2 regions of the Paracidovorax sp. genome follow, and region 2 is predicted to be linked to the other one. Evidence: predicted binding sites of a transcription regulator. Region 2 holds the regulator's gene; the other holds the start of a gene.

Region 1 (7,311 bases), on a different contig from region 2:
GACAGCAGGGCATCGACCACGCTGCGATCCATGAGCCGAAAATCCCCCGCCCCGGCGGGCACTGCGAAGCGCCCGCCCATGTTGACGATGGCGTAGAAGCAGCGCGCGCCCCAGCGCTTGAAGGCACCTTCATCGTGCCGATCCTGGCGCTGCGCATAGACCATGTCGGAGCCTTCGCTCCAGTGCTGAATGAAGACGGGAATGAGGGACGGGGGATGCTGCAGGTCGCCGTCCATCGTCACCACGGCATCGCCCTGCGCCGCCTCCAGGCCGGCCATGAGGGCCGCTTCCTTGCCGAAGTTCCGCGACAGCAGCAGCGCACGAAAGCCCGGTTGCTGCGCCCAGTGAGCGAGCACCATGCTGGTCGCATCGGAGCTGCCGTCGTCCACCAGGACGATCTCCCAGCTTTCGACGCAGGCCGCCAGCGCCTCCTGGAGCTGCGGCAGCAGCTTTTCCAGATTGGCTGCCTCGTTGTGGCAGGGCACGACGCAGGAGAGGCATGCGAGTTGCCGAGGCTTGGCTTGCACGGCCATCAGAGCGCCTTCCTGGCGGCAGCGGCCAGGCCAGCCCCCGGAGGGAGGCGCATCGCTATCCACTGCTGCGGCTGATCCGACGCGCAAGGCGCGACCGCACCCGGCCGCAGGGGCACCGAAGCCCGGCCGTTGAAAGCGAGGAAGAGAGCATGATCCAGCGGCATGGCAATCGACGGGAACCCAATAGGACACGGTGCGGCCCGATATTGGTACGACTGCCTTAACGCAACCTTAGAACGTGTTGACGATCTCGCCGAGGGTCGTCAATGAGACCTGGGAGATGCGTGCGGAGCCTCTCGCCGTGAAGCCCCTGCCGCGCTGCAATCATCAGTCGCGAGCACGGGCGCGAGCGCAGGGCATCAGGCCGGATCGTCGCCCCGCCCGCCCGTGCCGAACAGCACGTCGCGCGCCGCCAGCAGCTTCTGCACCTTCGAGCCCATCCGCATCAGCTGGGCGAGGGATTCGGGCGAAAGCCGCTGCAGGTCGTCGAACCAGGTGTTGGCCAGGTCCACCAGCCCGTGCATCTGGCGCATGCGTTCCTGGGCGAAGGCGTCTTCGGGCGAGGTGGCGTCGGCCAGCAGCGATTCGCGCAGGACCGACAGCGTGGGCGCCACCTCGCGCCGGCGCCGCTCGGCAGCCACCACGCGGAAGATCTCCCACACATCACCCAGCGAAGAGAAGTATTCGCGCCGGTCGCCCGGCACGCGGCTTTGCCGCACGAGCCCCCAGGCCTGCAGTTCCTTGAGCCCGATGCTCACGTTGGAGCGCGAGATGCCCAGCTTCTCGCCGATGTCGTCGGCATGCAACTGCCGCTCCGTGACGAAAAGCAGCGCATAGATCTGCCCCACTGTGCGGTTGATGCCCCAGCGGCTGCCCATCTCCCCGAAATGGCTGACGAAAGTTTGAACGAGAGGTGTCACCGCTTGATTCTTTCACAATTTTCTAAAAATTTGACAAACAAATTATCCCGCACACCTTTGACTCACATCAAAAACCGGATGCATTCTTAGTGGAATGCGCACAACAAAGTGATGCACCTCATCCATCAAGATTTAAACTTTCCGAAATTACTGAAACTTAAGAAGCATCATGGCACGGAACACGGCGATGAATGAGAGCAAGCCTCCGCTTGCGCTGCGCCCCCCGTGCCATCTGCAGCGGCACAGGCCGTGCCGCAATCGCGCCTGGCCAATGCGGTGCTGGCCCTGGCCGCCCTACTCTGGGTGGGCCAGGCCGCGTCGCTGGCGGTGGCCGTGCAGCGGCTGGCCGATGGCAAGGGCTGGGCCGCCGTAGCGGGGCCGGCGCTGGCCTATGCGCTGCTAGGCGTGTTGCGCGCCACGGGCGAAGCCTGGGCCGGCCGGCGCATCTTCGCCGCGGCGCGGCGATACGTGAGCACGGTGCGGGCGCAAGCCTGCGCGGCGCTGGCACGCCGTTCCCCGCTGGATGGGGCCCGCGCGGCATCGGGCCAGGCCGCCAGCGCCATGGCCGAGCAGGCCGAGGCCTTGCTGCCCTGGCTGCTGCGCTACCAGCCCGCCCGCTGGCGAACCATGGCAGTGCCGCCGGTGCTGGCACTGGCCGTGGCCAGCCAGTCGTGGCTGGCCGCGCTGATCCTCGTCGCCGCCGCTCCGTTGATCCCGCTGGCAATGGCACTGGTCGGCTGGCAGGCCCGCGCCGCCAGTGAATCGCAGCTGCAGGCGCTCGGCGGCATGAACGGTTTCCTGCTCGACCGATTGCGCGGGCTGGCGACCTTGCGCGCACTGGGCGCCGTCGATGCCACGGCGCGCCGGCTGCGCGCCTCGGCCGAAACCCTGCGCCAGCGCACCATGCGCGTGCTGCGCATCGCCTTTCTCTCCTCCGCATCGCTGGAGCTGTTCTCGGCGCTGGCTGTGGCGCTGGTGGCCGTCTACGTGGGCTTCCATCTGCTGGGCCAGTTCAGCGCGGGCAGCTGGGGCCAACGCCTTTCGCTGGGCCAGGGTCTCTTCGTGCTCCTGCTGGCGCCCGCCTTCTTCGAGCCGCTGCGCGATCTGGCCGCCGCCTGGCACGACAAGGCCGCCGGCCAGGCCGCGCTGCAGGCGCTGACGCAACTGCAGACCCGCGATGCCCTGCGCATGCCGGGCGCTCTGGAAGAGCCACAGCACCAGCCCGATACGCCACGCGCTGCCCGTGTGGAGCTGCGCAAGGTGAGCCTGCAGCACGCGGGCGAAGCGCCGGTTCTTGCGGGCGTGGATCTTTTCGTGGGCGCAGGCGAGCATGTCGCGCTGGTGGGTGCGAGCGGTGCGGGCAAGACCACGCTGCTCTCGCTCATCGCCGGCCTGCTGCCCGTCTCCAGCGGCGAGGTGGTGATCGACGGCACGCGGCTCGAAGAAGCCAGCGCCGCCGCCCTGCGCCGCCGCATGGCCTGGATCGGCCAGAAGCCGCACATCTTCTCGGGCACCGCGCTGGACAACGTCAGCCTGGACCGCCCCGGCGTGCCGCGCCACCGCGCCAGCGCGGCGCTGCGCCACGCTGGCCTGGGCGATGCCAGCCGTGTCGTTCCGGGCAGCGCGCTGGGCGAAGGCGGCACGGGCCTCTCGGGCGGCGAAGCCGTGCGGCTGGCCCTGGCGCGCGCCGCCGCCGCCGGCCCCGCCGACCTGTGGCTGCTGGACGAGCCCACGGCCCACCTGGATAGCGCCACCGCGCAGGCCGTGGTCGATGCGCTGCTGCGCATGGCCCAAGGCCGCACCCTGATCGTCGCCACGCACGACCTGGCGCTGGCCGCGCGCATCGGGCGCGTGGTGCACATCGGGCAACTGGGTGATGCCGCCCCACGGAGAGCCGCATGAACACGCATCCGCACCGCGCTGCGCAGCGCCCCGGCCTGGGCGCCGTGCTGCGCCTCTTCATTGCCACCAGCGGCCCTCGCCTGCTGCTGGGCACGCTGCTGGCCGCGATCACGGTGCTGGCCGGCATGGCTCTGTTGGGCATTTCGGGCTGGTTCATCACGGGCACGGCGCTCGCGGGCCTCTCGGCCGCGGCGGCCTTGACCTTCAACGTGTTCATGCCCAGCGCCAGCATCCGCGTGCTGGCGCTGGGCCGCACGGCCGGGCGCTACGCGGAGCGCGTGGTGACGCACGATGCCAGCTTCGCCGTGCTGGCCGCGCTGCGCGAGCGGCTCTTTCGCGGCTGGGCGCAGCCCCAGGGCCTGCGCGATCTGCAGCAGCGGCCTGCGCGCCTGCTGTTCCGTCTGACGCACGACATCGACGCGCTCGAATCACTCTATCTGCGCGTGGCCGTACCCGCGGGCGCTGCCTTGGGGGCCGCACTGCTGGCCGGCTGCGTGCTGGGTGCGCTGGACTGGCGGCTGGGCCTGGCCACCTTCGCCTGGCTGCTGCTGTGCGGCGGCGGCGTGGCGCTCTTCGCGGCCCGCCGCGCCCGCCGCGCCGCACTGCGCCGTGCGCGCGGGCTGGAGCGGCTGCGCGAGCAGGCCATCGACCTGGTGGCCGGCCAGACCGAGCTGGCCATGGCAGGCCGGCTGGCCGCGCAATGCCAGCGGCTCGCGCGCACCGATGCGCGCCTGGCCCAGGCCGAAGACGCGCTGCACCGCCTGGAAACCCGCACCGGCTGGACCTACGCAGTAGCCGGACACGCCACCGTCGCCGCCGTGCTGCTGGCCATGGGCGCACTGGCGCAGACCGGCTCCGTGACCGCGCCGCTGGCCGCCCTGGCCTTGCTCCTGGCGCTCTCGGCGCTGGAGCCCTTCGCCGCGCTGCGCCGGGGCGCGCTGGAAGCCGGCCGCAGCGCTCTGGCCGCCCGGCGGCTGGCGCCGCGCCTGGCCGCACCCGCGGCGGAACCGGCCACACTGCCCCCGCCCGCCGCCAACGATGCGGCACTGCGCATGGACGCCGTATGCGCCGGGTATGCCAACGATGACGGCATCCTGCGCGGCATCGCCCTGACCATCGCGCGGGGCGAACGGGTGGCGGTGGTCGGCGCGAGCGGCGCGGGCAAGTCCACCCTGCTGGCCCTGGCCGCGGGCGAGCTGCGCCCGGGCGCCGGCAGCGTGCAGGCCGAGGCCGGCACCTGGCTCACACAGCGCACCGAACTCTTCCAGGACAGCCTGCGCGACAACCTGCGCCTGGCCGACCCGGCCGCGAGCGACGAGCAGCTCTGGTCCGCCCTGCAGGCCAGTGGCCTGGCGGCCGACGTGCAGCGCCTGGCGCGCGGACTGGACACGCCCCTGGGCGAAGGCGGCCTGGGTCTCTCGGGCGGGCAGGCGCGCCGGCTGGCGCTGGCGCGGCTGCTGCTGCACCCCGCCGGCTTCTGGCTTCTGGACGAACCCACCGAGGGCCTGGACGGCCCCACCGCGGCCGACGTGCTGGAGCGGCTCGCCCGCCATGCCGGCAGCCGCACGGTGCTGATCGCCACCCACCTGCGCCGCGAGGCGCTGCTGGCCGACCGCCTCATCGTGCTGGCGCAGGGCCGCATCGCGGCCGAGCACCTGCGCGGCACGCCGCCATTCGATGCCGTGCTGGCCACGCTGCGCCAGTACTGAACACACACGCACTCCCTCTTTTTCGCTCGTTCCCTCCAGAAAGGATTTCCACCATGGACCTCGACGTCGTCGGCTTATCGCGGCTGCAGTTCGCGATGACCGCGCTCTACCACTTTCTCTTCGTGCCGCTCACCATCGGGCTGGCTGTGCTGCTGGCCATCATGGAGACGGTCTATGTGATGACCGGCCGCACCGTCTGGCGCCAGATGACCAAGTTCTGGGGCGTGCTGTTCGGCATCAACTTCGCGCTGGGCGTCTCGACCGGCCTCGTGATGGAGTTCCAGTTCGGCATGAACTGGAGCTACTACAGCCACTATGTGGGCGACATCTTCGGGGCGCCGCTGGCCATCGAAGGGCTGATGGCCTTCTTCCTGGAGGCCACCTTCGTCGGCATGTTCTTCTTCGGCTGGGAACGCATGTCCAAGGTGGCGCACTGCGTGGTGACCTGGCTGGTGGCGCTGGGCACCAACTTCTCTGCGCTGTGGATTCTGATCGCCAACGGCTGGATGCAGAACCCCGTGGGCGCCAAGCTCAACCCGCAGACCCTGCGCATGGAGGTGGACAGCTTCTATGACGTGCTGTTCAACCCGGTGGCGCAGGCCAAGTTCGTCCACACGGTGTCGGCCGGCTACACCATTGCGGCGCTCTTCGTGCTGGGCGTGTCGGCCTGGTATCTGCTCAAGGGCCGGCATGTCGAGCTGGCCAAGCGCTCGATGACGGTGGCCGCATCGTTCGGCCTGGCCGCCGCGCTGTCGGTGGTGGTGCTGGGCGACGAGAGCGGCTACGCGACCAGCGCGCACCAGAAGATGAAGCTCGCGGCCATCGAAGCCATGTGGGACACCGAGCCCGCCCCGGCCTCGTTCACCGCCATCGGCTGGCCGGACCAGCAAGCCCGCGCCACGCACTATGCCGTGCATATCCCCTGGGTCATGGGCCTGATCGGCACCCGCTCGCTCGATACGCAGATCCCGGGCATCAACGACCTGGTCAAGCAGTCCGAGGGCTATATCCGCGACGGCATCCAGGCCTACGACGCGCTGCAGCAGATCCGCGCCGCCGGCTCCGACGCGGCCATCCCCAACCATGCGCGCATGGTGTTCGAGCTGCACGGCCACCGGCTGGGCTACGCGCTGCTGCTCAAGCGCTACGTGGATGACCCGCGCCAGGCCACGGAGGCGCAGATCGCCCAGGCCGCCTGGGACACGGTGCCGCAGGTCGCGCCGCTCTACTGGTCGTTCCGGGTGATGGTGGGCCTGGGCCTCTTCTTCATCGCACTCAACGCGGTCTTCTTCTGGCTGTCGGCACGCCGCCGGCTCGATGCCTACCCCTGGCTGCTGAAGCTGGCCGTGTGGTCCATACCCCTGCCCTGGATCGCCGCCGAATGCGGCTGGATCGTGGCCGAACTGGGCCGCCAGCCCTGGGCGGTGGAAGGCGTCCTGCCCACGGCCGTGGCCGTCTCTGAACTGGGCGCCGGCACCGTGCTGTTCACACTGCTGGGCTTCGCTGCCATCTACACCGTGTTGATCGTGGTGGAGATGAAGCTGATGCTCAAGGCCATCCGCAAGGGTCCCGATCCCGAGACGCCGCTCTCGCACGGGGCCGCGGCGCCGCTGATCGGCGCCGTGCCCCCGGGCACCTCGCAACCCACCACCTTTGAACCTGCCGGAGACGCAGCATGATTCTTCACACCCTTCTCGACTACGACACGCTGCGCGTCATCTGGTGGCTGCTGCTGGGCGTGCTGCTGGTGGGCTTCGCCGTCACCGACGGGTTCGACCTGGGCGTGGGCACGCTGCTGCCCTTCGTGGCCCGCAACGACGTGGAACGGCGCGTCGTCATCAACACGGTGGGCCCCGTGTGGGAAGGCAACCAGGTCTGGCTGATCCTGGGCGGCGGCGCCATCTTCGCCGCCTGGCCGCACATCTATGCCATGTCGTTCTCGGGCTTTTATCTGGCGATGTTCGCCACCCTGTTCGCGCTCATCCTGCGGCCCGTGGGCTTCAAGTACCGCAGCAAGCACGAGAGCGCCGCATGGCGCGGCACCTGGGACTGGGCGCTCTTCATCGGCGGTTTCGTGCCTGCGCTGATCTTCGGCGTGGCCTTGGGCAACGTGCTGCAGGGGGTGCCCTTCCGCTTCACGAACGACATGCGCATGGTCTATGAAGGCAGCTTCTTCGGCCTGCTGAACCCGTTCGCCCTGCTGGCCGGGCTGGTTTCCGTCGCCATGCTGGCCATGCACGGCGGCGC
Region 2 (7,311 bases):
ATGCGCTTTTGCGCGGCGCGCTCGGAAGTGAGGTCGCGCATGAAGCCGATGCTCTGCACGATCGCCCCAGCGTCATCGCGCAGCGCCACCCAGGACAGGTGGACCGCACAGGGCTCGCCCTGGCTGCGCAGCAGGTCCAGATCTCCCTCCCAAAACCCCTCGTGCTCCCAGCCGGCATGCACCTGCCGCATCAGTGCGGCACCGTCGTCTTCGCTGTGGAAAAGGGCCTGGGCGGGCAGTTCCAGGCGCAGGCGGGGACCCACGCCCACCAGCCGCTCGCAACCCGGGTTCATGCGGACAATGTGGTGGCGATGGTCGGCGATGAAGATCGCGTCCAGGCTCGACTCGAAGACACCCGCCGCCAGGCGAAGGCCGGCCTGTGTTTCGGACTGGCGCGTGATATCGCGGAACGAAAAGACCCGCCCCGTCGGCCGGCCATGCACGCGCTGCGGCACCGAACGGCGCTCCATCAGCAAGCCGCTGCGCAGGCGGATCACGTCGCTGGTTTCCTCCAGCGGTCGCCGGGCGATGGAGGCCAGCCTCGCGCGGTAGGCCGGCAGGTCTGAAACCTGCGATTCGAGGTGCGCGCGGACCGCACCAGCAGTTCGCGCGGCAGGTTCCAGAGCAGCGCCAGCCGCTGGTTGAAGGCGCGCACCTGGCCCTGCAAGTCACACACCATGATGCCGTCGGCAGCAGAATCGAGCGTGGCCCGCAGTTCCGCCAGCAGGTTTTCCAGCTCGTGCTCCACGGCGGTTTCCCGGGAGCGGTTCACCATGGTGAGCAGCAGGAGCCGCTCGCCCAAAGGCAGCGTGACCGCCACGGCACGCCGGTCCACCGGCAGCAGCCGGCCGTCGCGATGCAGCACCTGGGTGCGCGAGTCCACGCCCTCCAGGATGGCTTCCACCGGCTGGCTCCAGAAGACCTGGTCTTCGGGCGTGACGGCTAGCTGCAGCACGGACTGGCCCACCATGGCCGCAACGGGCATGCCCGTCAGCTCTGCGGCGGCCTGGTTGGCATGCAGCACACGCTGCGTCGCAGGGTCCACCAGCCATACGGCTTCGGCCAGACCATCGGTGATGGCAAACCAGCCGTCCGTGGCGCGTGGCAGCCCCGTCACGGCGCGGCCTCGCCAGACGAGGGCTCTGCCGCTCGCTCAAAGAAGTAGCAGATGCGCTGGCGCGGCGCGAGGTAGTCGAGGGCGTCGCGCGGCAGCTGCGAGGGCCTGAGGCTGCGGCGAATGCCCAGTTCGGGCAGTGTTTCGAGGTCGATCACCAGCGCCTCGTCCTTGGGCACGTGGGGGTCATGCACCAGCACCCTGGGGCGCAGCGGGCGCGACGAATTGACCGACATGACGAGCGCGTAACGATCGTTCGCCAGTTGCACGACCGACCCGGGGGGATAGACACCCATCATGCGGATGAAGGCCCCGAGGACGACGGCGTCGAACCGCATCTTGTGCTGGGCGTAAATGACCGACAGCGCCTCGTGCGGAGTCAGGGCGGGGGCGCCGTGCAAGGGGTTGCAGGCCCGCTCGTAATGATTGACCAGCGCCACGATCTGACCGGCACGGCTGAGATCCTCAGCGCGCAGGCCCAGAGGGAAGCCGCTGCCGTCGGCCATTTCATGATGCTGAGCAATCGCCACCTGCACGGCGCCCGGCAGCCCCATGCGCCGAACCGCGTTGACGGATTCCGCGACATGGCTGCGGTAGCGCTGGACGTCGGGCGGTGAAAGAGGGGTGCCCGGCTCCGCCACATGCAACGGCAACGCATGTTTTCCCACATCGTGGAGCAGTGCCGCCTTGCCGATGTCGAGCAAGTCGTCGCGCTGCAAGCCGAGCGCACGGCCCAGCAGCAAGGACAGGACCATCACGTTGACCGAGTGCATCTCAGGCTGCACCCCCACCCCCTGCGACAGCAACTGGATGGCAGAGTCGCGGTTGTCCAGCACTTCGGCCACTCTGCTGCCAACCAGGGAATCGGCCAGCGACCGCGCCTCGCGCGGGTCCGAAGGCAGCTTGGCCATGAGTTGCTGATAGCCCCGGGTGACCTCGGAAAAGCGCTGGTCGCAGCGCTCCACGGCAACCCGCTGGGCATTGACCAGCGCCAGGGCCGCCAGCCGGCGAGCGCGCAGCGCGGAAATCCCCGTCAGCGCAACCGGCGCCTCGCCGGAAAGCGGCGGCTCCATTGGAGAAGACGGCGCCGGCACCGGACTGCCATCCCGAGGTTGCGCGTCGGTCTGGCGTACCAGCTCGTCCTCATAGGGGTCGCTTTTGGCCGGAACGTAACGGATCTGCGGAACGCCCAGCGATCGCAGCTGGTGGATCTGGTCGGCGCTGGTCAACTTGAAGCTGCTGGTCGGAAAAGGATGCCGCAGCCAGCCCACATCGAGCTGAATGTACATACCGACCCGTAGCTGACGGATGTCGATGAGGACGCTGCTGTTGTTCACGAGATAAGCGGGACCGCGCAACGCGTCGCGTTGAAGGAGACCGCCGAATATATCGTCAGCCACGAACTCGGGTTGGCAACATGCCCACTACGCCTCTTCAGACAACCACACCCAGACCGAAATCCGATAGCCAAACGCTATGGAAGGCACCACAATCCGGGCGACGAATGGCTCAGATCCAGCCACAGCGCCCACGCCGCGACCCCACACAGCAGCAGCCCCGACAGGCGCGTGCCCCAACCGCCGCGGGCCTGGTCGATCCGGCTGCGCAACCGCCCCCAGGCCCAGGGCCCGGCCAGCAGCCACACGGTGCCGCCCAGACCAAAGAGCGCCATGGTGGCCGCCCCGGCCCCCACGCTGCCGGAGAGCGCAGCCACGAGCAGCGCCGAGTACAGCAAGCCGCAGGGCATGAGCGCCCACGCACCGCCTGCGGCCAGCGCCCCGCCCCGCCGCCCTACCGCCGGAGCCACCCGACGCCACGCGCCGCGCCCAGCCCGCTCGATCCAGGCCGGCTGACGCGCCTGCAGCAGCATCAACAGCCCCCAGGCCAGCACGGCGACATGCAGCAGCGTCCAAGCCGGCTTGAGCGCAGAGGTCTGCTGAGTCAGCCAAGCGAGCCGGTCCATGGCCGTCGCGGCCAGCGCGCCAGCCGTCGCATAGCCCGCGATGCGTCCGGCATGGAAAAGCGCGGTGCGCGAGAGCGATGGCCGCTCCAGGCGCCTCAGCACGTGCTCTGCCGCAGGGGCCTCAGCGGCCCCACTCACTGACGAGCGGGTGATCGCCCCGCACGGCGCGGCACACATGGCCAGGCAGTGCGGCCCGCCCAGAAGGCCCATGGCCAGGGCGGTCCAGGCGGTAGTTGCCAGCATGGGTGGGTGGCCGTCAGATGATGCGAGAGAACCGCGCGCGGTTGCGGTCCACCTGCAGATGGCGGTCGAACACCATGGCCACGCCGCGCACGAAGAACCAGCCCATGGGCGTGACCGTGATGGCGTCGTCTGTCACCGTCGCCAGCCCCTGCTCCTGCAGATCGTGCAGTTGCTCGATCTCGGCGGCGAAATACCGGCGGAAATCGATCAGCCAGGATTGCTCCATGGGCTCGAACAGCACCTCGCCCTGGCACATCAGCGCCATGATGACGGCACGGCGTACCAGGTCGTCGCGGGTGAGTGCGAGCCCCCGCACCACCGGCAGCCGGCCCTGGTCGAGGAAGTCGTAGTACTCGTCCAGCGTCTTGGCGTTCTGGCTGTAGGTGGCACCCACGCGGCCGATGGCCGAGACGCCGAGGCCAATCAGGTCGCAGTCGGGCTGGGTGCTGTAGCCTTGGAAATTGCGATGCAGCCGGCCCTGGCGCTTGGCCACGGCCAAAGGATCGTGCGGCAAAGCGAAATGGTCCATGCCTACATACACATAGCCTGCGTCGCCCAAGGACTGGAGCGAGCGCGAGAGCATGGACACCTTGGCAGAAGCCTGCGGCAGCTCGGCCGTGACGATGCGCCGCTGCGGCTTGAAGCGCTCCGGCAGGTGGGCATAGGCGTAGAGGGCGATGCGGTCTGGCCGCAGCAGCGCGATCTGCTCCAGCGTACGGTCGAAGGACTCGGGCGTCTGGCGGGGCAGGCCGTAGATCAGATCGACATTGATCGACTCGAAGCCGAGGCGCCGGGCGGCCTCCACGAGGCTGAACACCTGGGCAGAGGGCTGTACCCGGTGGACGGCCTTCTGCACTTCGGGGTCGAAGTCCTGCACGCCGAAGCTCAGGCGGTTGAAGCCCAGCTCGGCCAGCACGGCCAGGCGCTCCTCGGTCACGGTGCGCGGATCCACCTCGATCGAGTATTCACCGCCCGGCACCAGCGCGAAGCTGCGCCGCAAAATGGCCATGAGTTCGCGCAGCGCCGCATCCGGCAGGAAGGTGGGGCTGCCGCCGCCCAGGTGCAGCTGGCTTACGGGCTGCCCCACCCCGCACTGCGCGGTGTGCAGGTCAATCTCGCGGCTCAAATAGCGCAAGTAGGTGGTGGCGCGCTCGGGGTGGCGCGTGATGATCTTGTTGCAAGCGCAGTAATAGCAGAGCGATTCGCAGAACGGAATATGCACATAAAGGGAGAGCGGAAGCGCCATCGAGGCTGCTCCGGCGCGCCGCTGCTGCAACGCGAGGACATACTCGTCCTGCCCGAATGCCTCGACGAACCGGTCCGCCGTCGGATAGGAGGTGTAGCGTGGCCCTGGCACGTCGAAGCGACGCAGTAGCTCGGGAGTGACAGCATTCATGAGGAATTCCTTGGGGTCCGGCTCCGAACTTTGCCGCAGGGCCCCTCGGCCGTCCTTGATGTGCATCAAGCGATGTCTGCAAGCGCGCTGAGACAATCAGCAGAGACGTCAATGAATTGAAACCTCTTGTGCGATAGGGCCCCTGGGCCGTACCGCACGACCGTCGCCGGTTCGCCCGATGCGACGAAGCCACTACAGGAGCTCCGTGCATATGAATCCGCAAACCATCAAAGTGGCCTGCTCCAACTGCAACCTGCGCGAACTGTGCATGCCCATGGGCCTGAACGAGCAGCAGCTGCAACGGATCGACGAGATCGTCGCCGTGCGCCGCAAGGTCAAGCGCGGGGGAACTCTGTTCCGCAATGGCGAGGCCTTCACTTCGCTCTTCGCCATCCGCACCGGCTTCTTCAAGACCTGCGTGGCCACGGAGGACGGCCGCGACCAGGTGACAGGCTTCCAGATGGCCGGCGAGATCATTGGCCTGGACGGCATCGTGAACGACCACCATAGCTGCGACGCCGTCGCGCTGGAAGATGCCGAGGTCTGCGTCATGCCCTTCGACCGCATCGAAGAACTGTCGCGCGAGGTCACGGCCCTGCAGAACCATGTGCACAAGATCATGAGCCGCGAGATCGTGCGCGAGCACGGCGTGATGCTCCTGCTGGGCAGCATGCGCGCCGAGGAGCGGTTGGCGGCCTTCCTGCTGAACCTGGTGCAGCGTCTGCATGCCCGCGGCTTCTCGCAGTCCGAACTGGTGCTGCGCATGACGCGCGAGGAAATCGGCAGCTACCTGGGCCTGAAGCTCGAGACCGTGAGCCGCACCTTCTCGAAGTTCGTCGAGGAAGGCATCGTCGAGGTGAAGCAGCGCCATGTGCGCATCCTCGACACAGAGGCGCTCAAGCGCATCGTCAACAGCCAGAACCAGGCCTGCCACTGAAGCGACACCCCTCCTAACACCCACTGGGCGCCAGGTGCGCGCGCGCTGCCGTGCTAGCGCGGGTATTTCGCGCAGTCTGCGGGCCGCTCGCATTCCGGCACCGGGCAACGGTTGATCTCGAAGGGCGAGAGCGACAGCAAGGTGGTGAGTGCGCCGGACAGCATGATGATGGCCCAGAACACGAAGAACGCCAGGGTATAGACCCCTTCGCGCGAGAGCGCGAGCGGCTGGTCCGCCCAGTGCAGCGCCTGCGGATCCACACAGGCAAAGACGACCATCTCCATCACGCCCGCCATCAAAAAGGCGGGCCAGGCGATCCACATCAGTCGCTGTTTCAGCATGGTGTCTTCTCCTTCGCGCGAGACGTGCTCAGGGCCGATCCTGCACAGGCGTGGCCGCATGGTTGCGGCCCTTGAGGGCCGGCACCATGGCGGCGGCGTCCTGGCGCAGCGTCTTGTTGATGTCGAGCCCGCGCTGGTAGTAGTCCTCTGCCAGCACCGGATCGGGTCGACTCAGTGCCAGCCAGAGCGTCACCAGGCCTGCGACCACCACGATGGCCGGCCCCGCGATGATGAGCCACACATGGCCGTAGCGCCACCAGGGCTGGGACACGGGCCCGGCTGGCTGCCCGGCGGATGAAACGATGGGGGTCATGCTCACACTCCTTCGCGGCGCACAGTCCGCTTCACCAAGAACCTTGTACCTATTGACGATCGCTTGGGGGCACGGCCATCAGCGCGGCACCAGAAACACCGACTTTTCGGACACCTGCGCCGCTGCTCCCTGGGCGCGCACCTCGAAATACACCGGGTGCGACCCCGGCTCGGCCGAGCCGTAGGGCACCTGCAGCCGCACGGCCACCCAGCGCGCCTCGGCCGGGCCCACCTCCACCTCGGGCTCGGAGGCGACCTCCAGCCCTGTCAGGCCTCGCGCGCCGATACGGTAACGCTGGGGCCCCTCGGTGGCATTCATGATCTGCAGACGGTAAACGTTCTCCAGCCGGCCGCCGGCCACGATGCGCGAGAGCGCGGCGCGGTCGCGCACCACGTCCACCTTGAGCGGCGTACGCCCCACCAGGCTGGCCAGCATGCCGATGCACAGCAGCACCAGCACCGCACTGTAGATCAGCACGCGCGGGCGCAGCACGCGACGCAGTATCTGCGGCTGGCTCCAGCGGCGCTCCACGCCGTTCTGGGTCGAAAAGCGGATCAGGCCCGGCGCATAGCGCATCTTGTCCATCACGGTATTGCAGGCATCCACGCACAGGCCGCAGCCGATGCACTCGTACTGCAGGCCGTTGCGGATGTCGATCCCCACCGGGCAGACCTGCACGCACAGGGTGCAGTCGATGCAGTCGCCGAGCCCCTGCGCCCGAGGGTCGGCCACCGACTTGTTGCGCGGGCCGCGCGGCTCGCCGCGGGCCTGGTCATAGGTCACGATCAGCGTGTCGCTGTCGAACATGGCGCTCTGAAAGCGCGCATAGGGGCACATGTACTTGCACACCTGCTCGCGCATGAAACCGGCGTTGCCGTAGGTGGCAAGGGCGTAGAACGCCACCCAGAAGATCTGCCACGAGCCCTGCAGTGCCAACAGCTCCGCCCCCAGCAGGCGGATGGGCACGAAGTAGCCCACGAAGCTGAAGCCTGTCCAGCCCGCGA

The links. The regulator FNR, encoded in region 2, switches genes on or off when oxygen is low (the NO sensors DNR and NnrR bind a similar motif). The targets are predictions, from matches to a motif close to TTGATNNNNATCAA.
Region 1: the regulator FNR is predicted to act here: its motif matches at 1,511-1,524, upstream of cydD (thiol reductant ABC exporter subunit CydD).

The regions. Positions count from the first base shown of each region.
Region 1 covers NZ_JBXYZY010000001.1:84,494-91,804, reverse strand. Annotated here, with positions in the region: gene AC3A84_RS00415 (glycosyltransferase family 2 protein) at 1-533, opposite strand, end outside; gene AC3A84_RS00410 (GbsR/MarR family transcriptional regulator) at 893-1,453, opposite strand; gene cydD (thiol reductant ABC exporter subunit CydD) at 1,679-3,355, shown strand; gene AC3A84_RS00400 (amino acid ABC transporter ATP-binding/permease protein) at 3,352-5,064, shown strand; gene AC3A84_RS00395 (cytochrome ubiquinol oxidase subunit I) at 5,118-6,743, shown strand; gene cydB (cytochrome d ubiquinol oxidase subunit II) at 6,740-7,311, shown strand, end outside.
Region 2 covers NZ_JBXYZY010000003.1:180,263-187,573, reverse strand. Annotated here, with positions in the region: partial or broken gene AC3A84_RS04690 (EAL domain-containing protein) at 1-1,108, opposite strand, end outside; gene AC3A84_RS04685 (cyclic di-GMP phosphodiesterase) at 1,114-2,514, opposite strand; gene AC3A84_RS04680 (sulfite exporter TauE/SafE family protein) at 2,589-3,320, opposite strand; gene hemN (oxygen-independent coproporphyrinogen III oxidase) at 3,334-4,716, opposite strand; gene fnr (fumarate/nitrate reduction transcriptional regulator Fnr) at 4,928-5,653, shown strand; gene AC3A84_RS04665 (hypothetical protein) at 5,707-5,994, opposite strand; gene AC3A84_RS04660 (FixH family protein) at 6,023-6,307, opposite strand; gene ccoG (cytochrome c oxidase accessory protein CcoG) at 6,386-7,311, opposite strand, start outside.